DNA from 3 places in the Microbispora sp. NPDC049125 genome. Region 1 is predicted to be linked to each of the others. Evidence: predicted binding sites of a transcription regulator. Region 1 holds the regulator's gene; each other region holds the start of a gene.
The links. The regulator HrcA, encoded in region 1, represses chaperone genes, less so after heat shock. The targets are predictions, from matches to a motif close to TTGGCACTCTCNNNNNGAGAGTGCCAA.

Region 1 (6,243 bases):
ACGACGTCCGCCGGGACCTCCTTGGCCACGATCTTGCAGAACAGGCAGTCGCTCACGAGCGAAAGACTAGCCTGCGCCGCTTGATGATGACGGTAAAGATCCCCCGGGCTAATGTGGGTGTGCGACACTGCACCAGAAAAAAACACCCCTAGTGTCGGGCGAGGACACCACTGGGTCATGCCCCCTAATGATTCGGAAGAGCGTAAACCCTCCGGGAATGACGAGCGTCCTATAGACGTGACCACCGAGACCCTCGTGGCCGACAGGTCGCTGGGGGCGGTGCCCGTCGGGTGGGACGCCGACATGGCCGTGACGGCGCTTTACAGCGCCCACTATCGGTCACTGGTGCGTCTCGCCGTGTTGCTGGTGCGCGACGTGGCCAGCGCGGAAGAGGTCGTTCAGGACGCGTTCGTCGCCATTCACGGCGCGTGGCGCAGGCTGAGGGACACCGACAAGGCACTCGCCTACCTGCGCCAATCGGTCGTCAACCGATCCCGTTCCGTGCTGCGTCATCGCGCGGTCGTCGAGAAGTACGCCCCGAAGGGGCTCCCCGACGCGCCGAGCGCGGAGAACGGGGCCATCGGCGAGCTCGAGCGCTCCGCCGTCATCGAGGCGCTCCGCGGTCTGCCCACCCGGCAGCGCGAGGCGCTGGTGCTGCGGTACTACGGTGACCTGTCGGAAGCCGAGATCGCGCACGCGATGGGCATCAGCAAGGGCGCGGTGAAGAGTCACACGGCCCGCGGCATGGCCGCACTACGGATGGCACTGGAGCAGTTCTCATGAACTTCCCGCCCGACGACGAGTACGGCGAGTTGCTCCGCCGTGCAATGCGCGCGGAGGCGGACTCGGTCGTGCCGTCTCCCGAAGGACTGGAGATCATCCGCACGCGGATCGACAGCCGGCGCGGCCTGTTCGGCCTGCGCGGGATGCCCTGGTGGCGGATCGGGGCGTCCGCGGCCGGAGCCGTGCTCGTGGCGGGCACGGTCGTGATGGTCATCCCCGACCTGCGGACCCAGGTCGCCGAGACCGTGGGCATCGCCCCGGCGAACGGAGGAGAGAACCAGCCGCCCGACACAGGCACCTCGTCCGTGACCCGGCCGCCGATGGCGACCCCGCCGGGGGTGGTGCCGCCGATCGCCTCGGCGAGCCCTCGCGCCCACGCGTCGCCGCTGCCGTCGCACAAGACGGGCCCGACCGCCAAGCCCAACCCGGCGAGACCCCATCCCTGCCCCTCGCCCACCGCCGGAGTGGTCGAGCCGGACGCGACCGTCTCGCCGACGTGCTCCCCGAGGGAGACCTCCCAGCCGACGACGCCGAGGCCCACCACGCCGTCGACGCCGACGGCGGGCCCGACCGTCTCGCTGACGCCCAGCCCGACGCCCACTCCCGCGGACACGCCCACGGAGACTCCGACCTCCCAGGCGGCCGAGGAGACCCCGGCGTCCTAGAGCCCGGCGTCACAGCGACGGCGTACGCCCCTTGGCGGGCGGCGCGACCTCAGATCACCAGCGGCCGCAGCGGGACAGCAGGACCGCCGCCGCCGCGACCCCCGCGGTCGACGTGCGCAGCACGGTGGGCCCGAGCAGGGCCGGTACGGCTCCCGCGGCCCGGAAGCCGGCGATCTCCTCCTCGGCCACGCCGCCCTCGGGGCCGACCACGACGACGATGTCGCCGCGATCCTCGGCGGACGGCAGCGGGAGGCGGCTCAGCGGCTCGGCGGCCTCCTCGTGCAGCACGACCGCCAGCGCCGCCCCCCGGATCAGCTCGGCGGCCTGGGCCGTGGTGACCTGCTCGGCCACCTCCGGCAGATGGAAGCGGCGGGCCTGCTTGGCCGCCTCACGGGCCGTGCCCCGCCAGCGGGCCAGCCCCTTGGCGGCCCGGTCGCCCTTCCACTGCGTGACGCATCGCGTGGCGGCCCAGGGCACGATCACGTCGACGCCGGCCTCGGTCATCATCTCGACCGCGAGCTCGCCCCGGTCGCCCTTGGGCAGGCCCTGCACCACGACCAGGCGGGGGCGGGGCGCCGGCGCCTCGAACCTGCGCAGCACGTCCAGGGTCAGCGACTCCTTGCCCGCCGCCGCCACTACGCACTCCGCCACCCGGCCGGCGCCGTCGGTGAGGTCGACACGCTCACCGGGGCGCAGCCGTCGCACGGCGGCCGCGTGACGGCCCTCCGGGCCGTCGAGGACGATCCGGCCCGCGGGCTCGCCCTCGCCCGGGCGGGCGGCGTCCGAGAGGAACAGGGGAACGCTCATGTGACGGGCGCGTCAGCGGCCGTTGAAGGCGTCCCGGAGCCGCGAGAAGAAGCCCTGCTGCCCGGGGGTGAACTTGCCGGGCGCCCGCTCCTCCCCCCGCAGCTTCGACAGCTCCTTGAGCAGCTCCTCCTGCTGCGGGTCCAGCTTTGTGGGGGTCTCGACGGTCACGTGGATCAGCAGGTCGCCCCGGCCGGTCTCGTTGAGCCGCTGGACGCCCCTGCCGTACAGGGGGATGATCTGGCCGGCCTGGGTGCCGGGGCGCAGGTCGACCTCCTCGGCGCCGTCGAGCGTCTCGATGGACAGCGAGGTGCCGAGCGCCGCCGCGGTCATCGGGATCGTCACGGTGCAGTGCAGGTCGTCGCCGCGCCGTTCGAACGTCTGGTGGGGCCGCTCGACGATCTCCAGGAACAGGTCGCCGGGAGGGCCGCCGCCTGGGCCGACCTCGCCCTCGCCCGCGAGCTGGATGTGCGTGCCGTCCTCGACGCCCGCGGGGATCCTGACCTTGATCGTGCGCCGGGTCCTGACCCGCCCCTCGCCGGAGCACTCCAGGCAGGGGTGGCGGATCACGCTGCCGAAGCCGCCGCACTGGGGGCACGGGCGGGAGGTCATGACCTGCCCCAGGAACGAGCGGGTCACCTGGGAGACCTCGCCGCGGCCGTGGCACATGTCACAGGTGTCGGGGTGGGTGCCGGCCGCGGCGCCCGAGCCCTGGCAGACGTCGCAGACGACGGCCGTGTCGACGACGATCTCACGGGTCGTGCCGAACCCGGCCTCCGCCAGGTCGAGCTCCACCCGGATGGTCGCGTTGCGGCCGCGCCGGGCGCGGGACCGCGGCCCGCGGCCGCCGCCGGACGAGCCGAAGAAGGCGTCCATGATGTCGCTGAACGGGAAGCCCGCCCCGAAACCGCCGGCTCCGGCGCCCGCGCCCGAGCCGCCGAAGGGGTCGGCCCCCATGTCGTACATCCGGCGCTTGCCCGCGTCGGAGAGCACCTCGTACGCCTGGGTGATCTCCTTGAACCGCTCCTGGGTCTCCGGATCGGGGTTGACGTCCGGGTGGAGCTCGCGTGCGAGTCGGCGATACGCCTTCTTGATCTCTTCCGGGCTGGCGTCACGGCGGACCCCGAGGGTCGCGTAGTAGTCCTTGGACACTTATGACCCCGCCAGGATCTGGCCGACGTAGCGCGCCACGGCGCGAACCGCACCCATCGTCACCGGATAGTCCATTCGTGTCGGGCCCAGCACTCCGAGCCGGGCCAGTTCCTTGTCGCCCGAACCGTACCCCGCGGCGACGATAGAGGTGCCGCGCAGGCCGCTGTACGGGTTCTCCGAGCCGATCCTGACGGTCAGCTCGGACATGCCGTGCGTCTCGCCCAGCAGGCGGATGAGCACGACCTGCTCCTCCAGCGCCTCCAGCACGTCGCGCAGGCCCACGCTGAAGTCGGCCGCCGCCAGGTTGGCCGTGCCGCCGAAGACGAGTTTCTCCTCGTGCCGCTCGACCAGCGTCTCGAGCAGCACGGAAAGTATGGTCGCCGCGACCTGCCTGTCCTCGGCGGGGAGCCGCTCGGGCACGTCGGCGACGGTCTCCGGCACCCGGGACAGCCCGCAGCCGTCCAGGCAGCCGTTGAGCACCGCGCGCAGATTGGCGATGCGCTCGTCGGCGACCTCCTCGGGGAGGTCCACGACCCGCTGCTCCACCCGGCCCGTGTTGAGGATCAGGACGAGCATGACCCGCCGCTCGGACAGCGGCACGATCTCGACGTGCCGGACCGACGAGCGGGTGAGTGAGGGGTACTGCACGACGGCGACCTGCCGCGTGAGCTGCGCCAGCAGCCGCACCGTCCGCATGACGATCTCGTCGAGGTCGACGGCCCCGGCGAGGAACGTCTCGATCGCCCTGCGCTCGGCGCCGGACAGCGGCTTGATCTGCGACAGGCGGTCGACGAACAGGCGGTATCCCTTGTCGGTCGGGACCCGGCCGGCGCTCGTGTGGGGTTGCGCGATGTATCCCTGCTCCTCCAGCGCCGCCATGTCGTTGCGGATGGTCGCCGGGGAGACGCCGAGGTTGTGCCGGTCCACGAGGGCCTTCGACCCGACCGGCTCGTTGGTGGACACGTAGTCCTCGACGATGGCACGGAGCACCGCCAGCTTGCGGTCGTCGAGCAAAGTGTCACCTCCCTGCGCGTGGAAACACCCACTCTGGCACTCTGTGTTCCCGAGTGCCAAGTGTACGGCCCCCAGCCGTGGCGTGCGATAACGCCGAGGACATCGGGGACAAGCCGACTGCAAATCGCTTACAAGTCACATAGGCGAACGTTCCGTCCATGAACGATGATCGTTACCCGGGTCCGGCCACCCTCCGGCTGCCCCGTGCCTCCGCGCCGGGCCGGGCCGGCCCTCCCGGCGCGTCCTTCGCCCCCGGTGAGCGGCTCCTGTGGGTCGCGCTCGCCTGGGTGCTGTTCGCCGTGTTGCTCTTCGCGGGTGCCGGCGGCTTCGCCGGGGGCCTGTTCACCACGATCGACGACATCGCGCCGGGGACCACCTTCGCCGGAGACCAGACGGTCGAGGTCACCCTCGACCCCGAGGCCCACCCGGCGATCTACGCCAGCGCCGACGAGCCCACGGACGTGAAGTGCCAGGTCGGAGACGGGCAGGACGCGCGGATCAAGCTCACCAGGCCTACGACGTCCCAGCGGCTCTCCGCCGGGGGCACCGACTGGGAGCCGCTGTTCGCCGTCGCCGTCCCGGCGGCCGGGCCGTACCAGGTGACCTGCGAGGGCGACGGCGTCACGTTCGGCGTCGGCAAGGAGCTCGCCGCCGGCGCGGGCCCGCCGGCCGGCGGCGCCGCGTTCCTGGCGCTGCCGTTCCTCGGCCTGCTCGCCGCCGTGGTCGTGACGGTCGTCGTCCTCGCACGGCGCGCCGGCGCGCGGCGCATGGCCCGGTGACGCCCTACGGCGGGCCGCCGGTTTGCTAGCGTTCCCGGCATGTATGGGCGGGACGTGCTTTCCGGTGATTGGCGGCGCCCCAAGCGGGGGCAGATCCCCGAGGTTCCGGCGGAGAACGACCTCGTGGTCGAGGACGCGGAGGGCCGCTTCTGCGGCGCGGTGGTGGCCTGCGACAAGGAGGCCGTCACGCTGGAGGACCGGTTCGGCCGGCGGAGGGTCTTCCCGCTGACGCCCGCCGCGTTCCTCCTGGAGGGCAGGCCGGTCACGCTCGTACGGCCGTCCGCCGGGCCGTCCGGCCCCGCGCGGAGCGCCTCGGGGTCGATCGCGGTCGGCGGCCTGCGGGCTCAGGTGGCCAAGGGCAGCAGGATCTACGTCGAGGGCGTCCACGACGCCTCGCTCGTCGAGCAGATCTGGGGTCACGACCTGCGGGTGGAGGGGGTCGTGGTGGAGTACCTGGAAGGCGTCGACGACCTGCCCGCGATCGTCGAGGAGTTCGCCCCCGGGCCCGGCAGGCGGCTGGGCGTCCTGGTGGACCACCTGGTGCCGGGTTCGAAGGAGAGCCGCATCGCCGCCCGGGTCCGCGGGGACGACGTGCTCGTCGTGGGCCACCCCTTCGTGGACATCTGGCAGGCGGTGAAGCCGGCCGCGCTCGGCATCCCCGCATGGCCGGACGTGCCGCGCGGCGTCCCCTGGAAGGAGGGCGTGATCGCCGCCCTGGGCTGGCGCATGGACCCCCAGGAGGCCTGGCGGCACATCCTCGGCCGGGTCAGAACGTTCGCCGACCTGGAGCCCGAGCTGCTCGGCCGGGTGGAGGAGCTCATCGACTTCGTGACCGAGCCCGGCGCCTGACCCCCGCCGATCCCGCGCCGGTGCGCGGATCGGCCACGTCCGGCGACGCGCCTGCCGCGTCTTCGCTCACAACGACCGCGCGAGCCGGAACCCCAGGTCGTCGATGCGGAAGGTGGGATGGCTCTTGCGCCGGCACGACGCGCGGCATCCTCGCGGCTGGTCGTAGGCGCTTCCGCCACGGAACACGCGGTACGGGC
Region 2 (6,243 bases), on a different contig from region 1:
CGGCCCGCTGCCCAAGCCCGCGATCGCGCTGCTGGTCTCCGGAGGCCACTCCTCGCTGCTGCTGGTGCCCGACGTCGCCCAGGAGGTCGTGTCGCTGGGCTCGACCGTGGACGACGCGGCGGGTGAGGCGTTCGACAAGGTGGCCCGGGTGCTCGGCCTGCCGTTCCCCGGCGGGCCGTACATCGACCGGGCCGCCCGGGAGGGGTCGGGCACGGCCGTGGCGTTCCCGCGCGGCAAGTACGACGACGGCACGCTGGACTTCTCGTTCTCGGGGCTGAAGACGGCCGTGGCCCGATGGGTCGAGGCCAAGGAGGCGGCGGGCGAGCCTGTGCCGGTCGCCGACGTGGCCGCGTCGTTCCAGGAGGCGGTCGTGGACGTGCTCACCCGCAAGGCCCTCCAGGCGTGCGCGCGTTACGACGTGAAGGACCTGCTGATCGGTGGCGGCGTGGCGGCCAACTCCCGGCTGCGCGCCCTGGCCCAGGAGCGGTGCGACGCGGCCGGAGTGCGCCTGCGGGTGCCGAGGCCCGGCCTGTGCACGGACAACGGCGCGATGGTCGCGGCGCTCGGATCCGACCTGGTGGCGGCGGGCGTGCGGCCGTCCGGCCTGGAGATCCCGGCCGACTCGTCCCTCCCGATCACCACGATCAACGTCTGACGGCTCCCGGGCCGGTCCGCGGCCCGGGACAGGCGGCGCCGGGCCGGGGTCTCAGTCGCCGCGAGTGGGGCGGAGCAGGGCCTCGGCGAGGGCGAGCATGGTCTCCTCCAGCGCCGCCAGGCGCCGGGCGACGTCCCCGTGGGCCGGCTCCACGATCCGGGCGACCGCGCCGGACACGGCCTCGGTGAGCTGCTCGCGGTCGGGCCTGCTCCGTACGGCCTCGACGAGCGGGGCGAGAGAGCCGGTGGCGGCCGACAGGTCCACGTGCATTCCCGCCACGGTCGTGCTCATCTCGTCGACGCCGGCGGTCACGTCGCTCACACCGGTGCTGAGCCCCGCCACGCCGGCGGCCACGGTCGCGCCCATGCCCTCCACCGCGGAGCCGAGGTCGGCCACGGCGGTCCGCAGCTCGCCGATCTCCAGCTCGGTGGGCAGCCTGCCGACCCGCTCGCTCACCGCGTCGACCCGGCCGTCCAGCGTGTCCAGCCGGTCGAGGAGCACGGCCTCCAGCCGATCGGCGCGCTCCGCCACCTGGGCGAGGGCCTTGTCGAGCCGGGTGAAGCGCCCGGCGGCCGCCTCCATGCTCGTCTGGAACTGGGCGAGCCGCCTGGCGAACTCCGTCATCCGGTCGGTCAGGCCCTGCGTCTGCCCGCCGGCCGCCTCCACGCGGTCACGCAGCAGCTCGACCTCCCGCGCCAGCCCCTCCGCCCACTCGGGCGGCCGGGAGGCCATCTCGTCGAGCCGCCCGCTGATCGTCTCCAGGGCGCCGCCCAGGCCGCCGAGCTCGCGCTCGCGGACCTCACGCAGCAGCCACTCCATGCCCTCCAGGCGCTGCCGGATCTCGTCGAGCACCGCGCCCTGCGTGCGCTGCTCGTACACGTGGTCCTGCGCGGCACGGGCGAGCAGCTCGCGCATCCGGTCGGAGATGGCGGTCTGGCTGCCCGCCTGGAGGAGGTTGTGGCTCGAATGCTCCACCGAATGCTCCTTCATACGCCGACACGATCGGTTGGCCCGGTCTCGCGGGCATGAACGCGCAGACGGGCATGCCGCCGCGCGCTCACTTTAGGCCCTCATCGCCGCCGTCCACGGGCGGACCGCCAAAGGTCGCGATTGCCGGTGTATCGCCCGAGTTCAGGAATCAGTGCTGGTCACAGGCCTGCAAAGCAGGGCGAACGGCCGGTCGCCGATCCGGGTCAGCACGACCACCGCCGAGCCGGAGCCCGACAGCCGCAGGTCCCTGCGCAGCCGCTCGACGTCCACGGCGGAGCCTCGCTTCTTGATGGTGACCGACCCCGTCCCCCGCTCCCTCAAGGCGGCGCGCAGCCGCTTGAGCGAGAAGGGCAGGACGTCGGTCACCTCGTAGCAGGCGGCCCACTCGGTGGCGACCGGCCGGTCTCCGGTGATGTACGCGATCCGCGGGTCGATCAAACGGCCGCCGACCATCTCCGCGATCTCCGCCACGAGATGCGCCCGGACGGCCGCCCCGTCGGGCTCGTAGAGGTAGCGGCCCACCGGCCCCGGCTCGGCCTCAGCCCCCCGTGACGTCAGCGTCGCGCCGGAGGGCAGCAGAGTGGCCCGCCGCTCCGTCTCCCCCGTGCCGAGCCAGATCGCCGCCTCCTTGACCTCCCCCTTGTACGACACCCACTCGGCCTGCGCGCCTTCGGGGAGGAGCTCGTACGGGATGCCCGGAGCCACCTTCAGGCAGGCGGCCGCCGCCCGGGAGGCCATCTCCAGCACGGCCGGCCAGGTGGGGGAGTAGGCCATCGGATCGAAGGTGCGCCCCCTCGCGCCGCGCCTCGCCGGGTCGGCGAACATCAGGTCGTACGCCGAGGGGTCGGCCGACGCGGCGTCCGCCGTACGGACCAGGACCCGGGCGGAAAGCCCGAGGGCCGCCGCGTTGGCCCGGGCGATCTCGGCGGTGAGCGGGTCGAGGTCGACCGCGTCGACGGCGCAGCCGGCGCGGGCGAGCGCGAGGAGGTCGCCGCCGATCCCGCAGCAGACGTCGAGCACCTTCCCGGCACCGGGACCGGCTCCGGGGGCGGCTCCGGCGCCGGCGAAGACCCGGTGGGCACGCTTGGCGCGGTGGGCCGCGACGGGCGCCCGTGTGGCCTGTTCCAGGCCGTGGGGGGTGAAGTACATCACCGCCGCGTCGGCGCCGAACTTCACCTCGGCACGCCGCCGCAGCGAGGCCTGGGTGAGCGCGGCGGACGCCAGGCCCGCCGGGTGCCTGCGGCGGAGTGCGGACGCCGCCGCGACGAGGTCGGCGCCCGACTCCAGGACCTCCACCGCCTCGGCCAGGGCCCTGTGCCCGGCCGGCTCCAGCAACGCGCGAAACGCCTCCACGTCCACGCTTCCTGACGCTATCGCCTCGGCCGCCCTCCGCGGGCCGGGCATACTCCCGCCGGGCCCGGGCATTCGTGGCGTGCCGGACCTCACCGGACGAACTCCAGGAGGCGACGATGCGGGGCGAGTGGTGGAGGACCGCCGCGATCTACCAGGTCTACCCGCGCAGTTTCGCCGACGGGAACGGTGACGGCGTCGGGGATCTCCTGGGCCTGCGCGGACGCCTGCCCTATCTCGCCCGGCTGGGCGTCGACGCGTTGTGGATCACTCCGTGGTATCGCTCTCCCATGGTCGACGGCGGTTACGACGTGGCCGACCACCGCGACGTCGACCCCCTCTTCGGCACCCTCGGAGAGGCGGAGGAGCTGATCGGCGAGGCCCACGCGCTCGGCATGCGCGTTCTCCTCGACATCGTGCCCAACCACTGCTCCGACCGGCATCCGTGGTTCCAGGAGGCCCTGGCGGCCGGCCCGGGGTCACCCGCCCGCGAGCGGTTCTGGTTCCGCGGCGGCGATCGGCCGCCCAACGACTGGCCCAGCAACTTCGGCGGCCCGGCCTGGTCCCCCACCGGCGACGGCGAGTGGTACCTGCACCTTTACGCGCCGGAGCAGCCGGACCTGAACTGGAACCATCCCGACGTGCGGGACGACTTCGAGCGGACCCTCCGCTTCTGGTTCGACCGGGGAGCGGACGGGTTCCGGATCGACGTCGCACCCGCCCTCGTCAAGGCAGAAGGGCTGCCCGATCTCGCGGGCTACCCCGGCTACCTGCCGTGGAAGGACCAGGAGGGTGTGCACGATCTCTACCGCTCCTGGCGGGCGATCGCCGACTCCTACCCCGGCGACCGGGTCTTCGCCGGGGAGATCTGGCTGCCCGACCCCGCCCGGCTGGCCCGCTATCTGCGCCCCGGCGAGCTGCACACCGCCTTCAACTTCGCCATGCTGACCTGCCCGTGGGAGGCGGACGCGCTGCGCGCGGTGATCGACACGACGCTCGCCACCCACGAGCCGGTGGGGGCCCCGCCCACCTGGGTGCTGTCCAACCACGACGTGCCCCGGCCGGTCACCCGATACGGGCGGGACGGCGCCGCGTTCGACTCCGCCGACTACTTCGCCCGCTCGCACGGCACGCCGTACGACGAGGGCCTGGGGCTGCGCCGGGCCAGGGCCGCCGCGCTCCTCGTCGCCGCGCTGCCCGGCAGCGTGTACGTCTACCAGGGTGAGGAGCTCGGCCTGCCGGAGGTCGAGGACCTGCCGGCCGACGCGCTGCGCGACCCGATGTGGGCCCGCTCCGGCGGCACGGTCAAGGGCCGTGACGGCTGCCGCGTGCCGCTGCCCTGGTCGGGGACCCGGCCGCCCTTCGGGTTCGGCGTGGGCAGGCCCTGGCTACCGCAGCCGCCCGGCTGGGCGTCCCTTACCGCCGAGGCGCAGAGCCGGGACCCGTCCTCCACGCTGGCGCTCTACCGCGCCGCTCTCCGGCTGCGCCGCGGGCTGACCGGCGGCCTGACGTGGCTGCCCGCCCCCCGCGGCGTGCTCGCGTTCGCCCGCGGCGATCGGTTCGCGTGCGTCGTCAACCTGTCGCGGGAGCCGGTGTCCCCGCCTCCGTACGACGGCGTCCTGCTGGCGAGCGGCCCCCTCGACGGCGGGTTGCTGCCGCCTGACACCGCCGCCTGGCTCAGACTGGGGGGCCGGGGCTGACCTGCGGCACCGGTTCGTGTTGACTGTCGCGCAGACCTTGCATACTGTTTCGTGTTGGCACTCTCGCCATGAGAGTGCCAACAGCGACGAGACAGGTCTGACACCCGCGACGGCAGGCCGCTGGTCGCCTCTTCAGCTCATTCATCGCAATCTGAAGGGGAGGTCCGATCGTGACGACCGCCACCAAGGTTCCCGTTAAGCCGCTCGGCGACCGCATTGTGGTCCAGCCGCTTGAGGCCGAGCAGACCACCGCTTCCGGTCTGGTCATCCCGGACACCGCCAAGGAGAAGCCGCAGGAGGGCCGTGTGCTCGCCGTGGGTCCTGGCAACTGGGACGAGGACGGCGAGAAGCGCATCCCGCTCGACGTCAAGGAGGGCGACGTCGTCCTCTACAGCAAGTATGGCGGCACCGAGGTCAAGTACGGCGGCGAGGAGTACCTGGTGCTCTCGGCGCGCGACGTGCTCGCCATCATCGAGAAGTAAGCCGCGCACAGCATGAGGAGCCCCGGGACACATGCGCCCGGGGCTCCGATGCTCCCATAAGGAGATGTGAATGCCGAAGATCCTGCAGTTCGAAGAGGACGCGCGGCGCGCTCTCGAGCGTGGTGTCAACGCTCTCGCCGACGTCGTCAAGGTGACCCTCGGCCCGCGTGGCCGCAACGTCGTCATCGACAAGAAGTTCGGCGCTCCGACCATCACGAACGACGGTGTCACCATCGCGCGTGAGGTCGAGCTGGACAAGCCGTACGAGAACCTCGGCGCCCAGCTCGCCAAGGAAGTCGCCACCAAGACCAACGACATCGCGGGCGACGGCACCACCACCGCGACCGTCCTGGCCCAGGCGATGGTCCGCGAGGGCCTGCGCAACGTCGCCGCCGGCGCGCAGCCGCTGGCGCTCAAGCGCGGCATCGACCGCGCCGCCAAGGCCGTGAGCGACCGGCTGCTGGAGACCGCCCGCCAGGTCGAGGACAAGAAGGAGATCGCCCACGTCGCGACGATCTCCGCGCAGGACGCCAAGATCGGCGGCCTGATCGCCGAGGCGTTCGACAAGGTGGGCAAGGACGGTGTCATCACCGTCGAAGAGTCCAACGCCATGGGCCTGGAGCTGGAGTTCACCGAGGGCCTGCAGTTCGACAAGGGCTACCTGTCGCACTACATGGTCACCGACTCCGAGCGCATGGAGTCGGTCCTCGAGGAGCCCTACGTCCTGATCCACCAGGGCAAGATCTCCTCGATCGCCGACTTCCTGCCCCTGCTGGAGAAGGTCGCCCAGACCAAGCGTCAGCTCCTGGTCATCGCCGAGGACGTCGAGGGCGAGGCCCTGGCCGTCCTGGTGACCAACAAGATCCGTGGCACCTTCACCTCGGTCGCCGTCAAGGCCCCCGGGTTCGGCGACCGTCGCAAGGCCATGCTGCAGGACATCGCGGTCCTCACCGGCGGCGAGGTCGTCAGCGAGGAGGTCGGCCTGAAGCTGGAGCACGTCGGCCTCGACGTGCTCGGCACCGCGCGCCGCGTCGTGGTCAACAAGGACACCACGACGATCGTCGAC
Region 3 (6,243 bases), on a different contig from region 1:
GTCCTGTCGAGCCTGTGGATCCTGTTCGTCGCCGCGGTCGTCGTGATAGCCATCCTGACCTCGCCCCAGCGGGACGCCACGGGCACGATCACCGACGGCGGCTCGATGTTGAGCACGCAGATCCGCGCGGGCGACTGCGTCAACGGGATAGCCGACGGCGTGGTCGTGACGGCCGTGAAGGGCGTGCCGTGCGCGCAGCCCCACGACGCGGAGGTGATCCTCCAGTTCGATCTTCCCGTGTCGGCCTGGCCGGGCCGTGAGGCGGCGGGCGACACGGCGGCGGACCAGTGCGACCGGCGGCTCGGCCGTCTCCTGGCCGACAGCCCGATGCTCGACCGGCTGCAGAGCTTCGTGCTCTACCCGCCCGACGAGGCGTCGTGGCGGCGGAGCAGGTCGGTCAGCTGCATGGTGATCGACGCCTCCCGTGGCAAGCTGACGGGCGCCGTGCCGCGATCCTAGGGCGGGGCGCCGCCCCACTGCGGCCGGGGCTCGGGACACGACGACCACCCGACGAACCAGCGGGTTCCCGGTGGTGGCCGGATCCGTCCCCCGGAAACCGAGAAGGGGCCGCTCCGGAAAAGCACCGGAGCGACCCCCTCGGATGGAGCGAGGGACTAGAAGTCCATGTCGCCGCCGCCGGGCATGGCGGGGGCCTTCTCCTTCTCGGGCTTCTCGGCGATGACGGCCTCGGTGGTGAGGAACAGCGCCGCGATGGACGCCGCGTTCTGCAGCGCCGAGCGGGTCACCTTGGCCGGGTCGATGATGCCCGTCTCGAACATGTTGACGTACTCGCCGGTCGCGGCGTTGAGGCCCTCGCCCGCAGGCAGGTTGCGGACCTTCTCCACCACGACGCCGCCCTCGAGGCCGGCGTTCACGGCGATCTGCTTCAGCGGCTCCTCGAGCGCCTTGCGGACGATCGCCGCGCCGGTCGCCTCGTCACCGTTGACCTCGAGCTTGTCGAAGGCGTTGGCGCCCGCCTGCAGCAGCGCCACGCCACCGCCGGGGACGATGCCCTCCTCGACCGCGGCCTTGGCGTTGCGCACGGCGTCCTCGATGCGGTGCTTGCGCTCCTTGAGCTCGACCTCCGTCGCCGCGCCGGCCTTGATGACGGCGACGCCGCCGGCCAGCTTGGCGAGGCGCTCCTGGAGCTTCTCGCGGTCGTAGTCGGAGTCGGTGCGGTCGATCTCGGCGCGGATCTCGTTGACCCGGCCGGAGATCTGCTCGGCGTCACCGGCGCCGTCGACGATCGTGGTCTCGTCCTTGGTCACGACGACCTTGCGAGCGCGGCCGAGCAGGTCGAGGGTGGCGTTCTCGAGCTTGAGACCGACCTCCTCGGAGACGACCTGGCCACCGGTGAGGATGGCGATGTCGCCCAGCATGGCCTTGCGGCGGTCACCGAAGCCGGGGGCCTTCACGGCCACGGACTTGAACAGGCCGCGGATCTTGTTGACGACCAGGGTCGCCAGGGCCTCGCCCTCGACGTCCTCGGCGATGATGACCAGGGGCTTGCCAGACTGCACGACCTTGTCGAGCAGCGGGAGCAGGTCCTTGTTCGCCGAGACCTTCGAGTTGACGATGAGGATGTAGGGGTCTTCGAAGACCGCCTCCATGCGCTCGGGGTCGGTCACGAAGTACCCGGACACGTAACCCTTGTCGAAGCGCATGCCCTCGGTGAGCTCAAGCTCGAGGCCGAAGGTGTTGCTCTCCTCGACGGTGATGACGCCTTCCTTGCCGACCTTGTCCATCGCCTCGGCGATGAGCGCGCCGATCTCGGGGTCGGCGGCGGAGATGGAGGCGGTGGAAGCGATCTGCTCCTTGGTCTCCACGTCCTTGGCGAGCTTGGACAGCTCCTCGCTCACGCGCTCGACCGCCGCCTCGATGCCCTTCTTCAGGGCCATCGGGTTGGCGCCGGCGGCGACGTTGCGCAGGCCCTCGCGGACCAGCGCCTGGGCGAGCACGGTGGCCGTGGTGGTGCCGTCACCCGCGACGTCGTCGGTCTTCTTCGCGACTTCCTTGACCAGCTCGGCGCCGATCTTCTCCCACGGGTCCTCGAGCTCGATCTCCTTCGCGATGGAGACGCCGTCGTTGGTGATCGTGGGAGCGCCCCACTTCTTCTCCAGCACGACGTTGCGGCCCTTCGGGCCGAGAGTCACCTTCACGGCGTCGGCGAGCTGGTTCATACCGCGCTCGAGACCGCGCCGGGCGTCCTCGTCAAACGCGATCATCTTGGCTGCCATAAGGCTAGACCTCCCAGTAGCAGGGTGGCTTCAGCGGACCGAGCCGACGCCCGCGACGGCATGGGCCCGCTTTCCCTACTACGAGCCCCATCGCCCCGATCCCGATTGTTGTCACTCTCGACCTCAGAGTGCCAAACAAGTATTTAGCACTCTACCCCTGCGAGTGCAAGCGGAAGCCATGCTGACCAGGTTGGACAAGATGTCCAGCTATGTCGGAGGCCCGGCCCGCGCGTGGCGGGCCGGGCCTCCGGATGGTCCATGACGGCTCAGACGGCCCGGACAGCCTCCGCCTGGGGGCCCTTCTGACCCTGCGTGATGTCGAACTCCACCCGCTGACCCTGCTCGAGGGCCTTGTAACCGTCCATCATGATTGCCGAGTAATGGACGAACACGTCCTTACCACCGTCTACCGCGATGAAGCCGTAGCCCTTGTCCGCGTTAAACCATTTGACGGTGCCCTGCGCCACTTTCCGACTCCTCTTGCTGGGCTGGGGACCACACACAAGAAGCCCCCGGTTTCGTCGATCGTCATCGACCATACCCGTGTCAAGGCGTAGGACAACAGAGTCAATCCGCAAACTACACGACACCGTTCGCTGAAAGCGGGATCGGGCCTTATTCGGTTTAGTACGCGATAGTTGAGAATTGCATCATATGCGGATAGGCCTCTCAACTTCGGCAACGATAGAAGCCCATGTCAGGTGCTCGCACCCGGCGTAACGGCTCAGCCTCCCGCGACGGCGGGGATGACCGAGACCTGCACGCCATCCGGCGTGGGTGTGTCCAGTCCCTCAGAGAATCGGACGTCCTCTTCCCCTACGTAGACGTTGACAAAACGCCGCAGCTTGCCCGTTTCGTCGAGGATCCTTCCCCCGATGCCGGGGTAGTCGGCGTCCAGCTTCTGGAGGACCTCGCGGAGCGTTCCTCCCTCTCCCGACACCTCCGCGACCCCGTTGGTATACGTACGCAGAATCGTCGGAATCCGCACGGAAACGCTCATTGCTGTCTCGCTTTCGTTGCTCGATATGGGTTTCGGGAAGCGTATTCAGTTGGCGAAAGCCGTACGGAACGCGTCGAGGGAGGGACGGATGACGGCGGCGGGCCGCGCGTGGGAGGCGACGGCGTCGAGCGTCTTCAGCCCGTCCCCCGTGTTGAGCACGACGGTCTCCGCATCGGGGTCGAGCCGGCCGTCGCGAGCCAGCTTGCGCAGCACACCGACCGTGACGCCGCCGGCGGTCTCGGCGAAGATCCCCTCGGTGCGGGCCAGCAGGCGCATGGCGTCGACCACCTCGCCGTCGTTCACGTCCTCCACGGCGCCGCCCGTGCGCCGGGCGATGTCGAGCACGTACGGCCCGTCGGCGGGGTTGCCGATGGCGAGCGACTTGGCGATGGTGTTCGGCTTGACCGGCTGCACCACGTCGTGCCCCGCCTTGAACGCTCCCGAGACCGGGGAGCAGCCCTCGGCCTGGGCCCCGAAGATCCGGTACGGCCGGTCCTCCACGAGACCGAGCTTGATGAGCTCCCGGAAGCCCTTGTCCACCTTCGTGAGCTGCGAGCCCGACGCCACCGGGATGACGATCTGGTCGGGCAGCCGCCAGCCGAGCTGCTCGGCGATCTCGAAGGCCAGCGTCTTGGAGCCCTCGGCGTAGTACGGCCGGAGGTTGACGTTGACGAAGCCCCACTTCTCGCCCAGCTCGTCGCCGATGAGCTCGGAGCAGAAGCGGTTCACCTCGTCGTAGGTGCCGTCGATCCCCACCACGCGGCCGCCGTACGCCGCAGCCATGGTGATCTTGGCCTCTTCGAGGTCGGAGGGGATGAAGACGCAGGAGTCGAGCCCCGCGCGGGCCGCGGCGGCGCCGACCGCCCCGGCGAGGTTGCCGGTGGAGGAGCACGACAGCGTGTGGAAGCCGAAGTTGCGCGCCGCCTCAAGCGCGATGGCCACGACGCGGTCCTTGAACGAGTGGGTGGGGTTGCCCGAGTCGTCCTTGACGTGCAGGGAGCGGAGCCCGAGCTCGGCCGCCAGCCGGTCGGCCTTCACGAGCTTGGTCCAGCCGGGCTGGAGATTGGGCTTGTCCAGCACGCCGGCGGGGACGGGGAGCAGGCATCGGTACCGCCAGATGTTCGCCGGGCCGGACTCGATGTCCTCCCGGCGCACCTGTCCGAAGTCGTAGGCCACCTCAAGTGGCCCGAAACACTCGGTACAGGCGAAGATCGGCCCGAGATCGTAGAGGGTTCCGCATTCGCGGCAGGAGAGCCCCTTCGCGGGGCCGAACTCGGGAGCGTCGGTGTGCGCCATGAAGCGAGGCCTTTCCCTCATCTTCGCTCGCGGCCACCTTGGTCGCGAGCCGGAATTGGCACCTGTCCCGGCCGGGCCTCGTGGACACGAGATCGGTCACCGGGAAGGTTGCCGGGGCTTCGCAGGGCCGGTCCCTCCACCCCTCTGGATGAGCATCTTCAGTTGTCACCTGTCGCGAGACAGGTCTTCAGCACTGTACCTCGCCGTCCCCGTTGTCCGTTCCGCTGTCTCGAAAGGCGAGATGGGACGTGTCAGCCGTACGCCTCGCCGAGCGCGGCCTGCACGTACTTGCGGGCCTGGTGGATGCGCGACTTGACCGTTCCCAGGGGGATTCCGAGCTGGTCGGCCACCTCGGAGTAGTCGAGCTGGCAGATGTCGCGCAGCACGAGCGCCTGGGCGAGCTCGGGCCTCTCCGCCTCCAGGGACTCCATGGCGTCGAGCAGGTCGAGCCGCGACCCGGCGATGACGCTGACCCGGTGCGGGTCGGGACGCTGGTCGGGCAGCTCCTCCGCCTGCTCGGACGCGCGGCGCTTGAGCGTGCGGTAGGTGGTCCTGGCGCAGTTGACGGTCACGATGTGCAGCCACGTGCTGAACTTCGCGCGCCCCTCGAACCTGGCGATGTTGCGGGCCACCGCCAGCAGCGTGTCCTGGCAGGCCTCCTCCGCGTCCTGCCGGTACGGTAGAAGGCGCTCGCAGTGCCGCAGCACGTCGGGCTCGATCCGGCGGAGAAGCTCGCCGAGCGCACGGTGATCACCCTGAGCGGCCGATCGGGCCAGGTCCTCGGTCGTGTCGTCCAGTGCCATGCCGAACCAAGCCTTTCCCCAATCGCTGACATCCTATTGCCCGCTGTCGGCTTTTAATTAATCTTCCGGCATGCGCGCCCGCTCAGCCCCGGGGAGCCGAACCATGAGCAGCACCGTCCTGATCGCCTCCAACAGAGGGCCGGTCTCCTTCACACTGTCGGACGACGGCGCACTGACCATGCGCAGAGGCGGGGGCGGGCTCGTATCGGGCCTGTCGGAGGTGGTCGGCGACTCCCCCGCCGTGTGGGTCTGCGCCGCGCTGTCCGACGGAGACAGGGGCGCCGTGCGCCTCGCCCCCGGCGGCCGGCTGGACCAGGCGTTCGACACCGGCCCGGTCCGGATGCTGGACATCCCCCCGGCGATCTTCCACCGGGCCTACAACGCCGTGGCCAACTCCACCCTGTGGTTCGTCAACCACCTGCTGTACAACACGCCCCAGTCGCCGCAGTTCGGCACCCGCTTCCGGCGGGAGTGGGAGTCGTACCGCGACTACAACGGGGCGTTCGCGTTCGCGCTGGCCGAGGAGGCGGCGCACGGGGCGCGGGTGATGGTGCAGGACTACCACCTGACCCTCACTCCCGCGATGCTCCGGGTGGAGCGGCCCGATCTGCGCATCGCGCACTTCTCCCACACCCCCTGGGCGCCGCCGGAGTACTTCTCGCTGCTCCCCGACGACGTCGCGGCCGAGGTGCTGTCGGGGATCCTCGGGGCCGACCACGCCGGCTTCCTCACCGCGCGGTGGGCCCGCGCGTTCATGGACTGCTGCGAGGCCTTCCTCGGCGCCCAGGTGGACCACGGCGCCCGCACGGTCGCGTACGAGGGCAGGACCACCAGGATCGGCGTCCACCCGCTCGGCGTGAACGGAGAGGCGCTGCGCGAACGGGCGGCCGAGCCCGACGTCGAGTCG

Region 2: groES (co-chaperone GroES) is a predicted target of HrcA. The motif match lies at 4,750-4,776, and genes of this name have one in related genera.
Region 3: groL (chaperonin GroEL) is a predicted target of HrcA. The motif match lies at 2,346-2,372, and genes of this name have one in related genera.

The regions. Positions count from the first base shown of each region.
Region 1 covers NZ_JBEZDW010000021.1:83,914-90,156, reverse strand. The annotation lists gene AB0B72_RS23765 (histidine triad nucleotide-binding protein) at 1-56, opposite strand, end outside; gene AB0B72_RS23760 (SigE family RNA polymerase sigma factor) at 304-783, shown strand; gene AB0B72_RS23755 (hypothetical protein) at 780-1,448, shown strand; gene AB0B72_RS23750 (16S rRNA (uracil(1498)-N(3))-methyltransferase) at 1,503-2,255, opposite strand; gene dnaJ (molecular chaperone DnaJ) at 2,268-3,404, opposite strand; gene hrcA (heat-inducible transcriptional repressor HrcA) at 3,405-4,418, opposite strand; gene AB0B72_RS23735 (hypothetical protein) at 4,577-5,197, shown strand; gene AB0B72_RS23730 (DUF3097 domain-containing protein) at 5,237-6,046, shown strand; gene AB0B72_RS23725 (formylglycine-generating enzyme family protein) at 6,113-6,243, opposite strand, start outside.
Region 2 covers NZ_JBEZDW010000006.1:304,203-310,445, forward strand. The annotation lists gene tsaD (tRNA (adenosine(37)-N6)-threonylcarbamoyltransferase complex transferase subunit TsaD) at 1-655, shown strand, start outside; gene AB0B72_RS10665 (hypothetical protein) at 707-1,630, opposite strand; gene AB0B72_RS10670 (methyltransferase domain-containing protein) at 1,787-3,004, opposite strand; gene AB0B72_RS10675 (glycoside hydrolase family 13 protein) at 3,115-4,695, shown strand; gene groES (co-chaperone GroES) at 4,863-5,177, shown strand; gene groL (chaperonin GroEL) at 5,248-6,243, shown strand, end outside.
Region 3 covers NZ_JBEZDW010000029.1:91,584-97,826, forward strand. The annotation lists gene AB0B72_RS28610 (DUF4190 domain-containing protein) at 1-459, shown strand, start outside; gene groL (chaperonin GroEL) at 615-2,237, opposite strand; gene AB0B72_RS28620 (cold-shock protein) at 2,504-2,704, opposite strand; gene AB0B72_RS28625 (MoaD/ThiS family protein) at 2,962-3,237, opposite strand; gene thrC (threonine synthase) at 3,283-4,533, opposite strand; SAM riboswitch class I at 4,548-4,688, opposite strand; gene AB0B72_RS28635 (RNA polymerase sigma factor) at 4,785-5,336, opposite strand; gene AB0B72_RS28640 (trehalose-6-phosphate synthase) at 5,440-6,243, shown strand, end outside.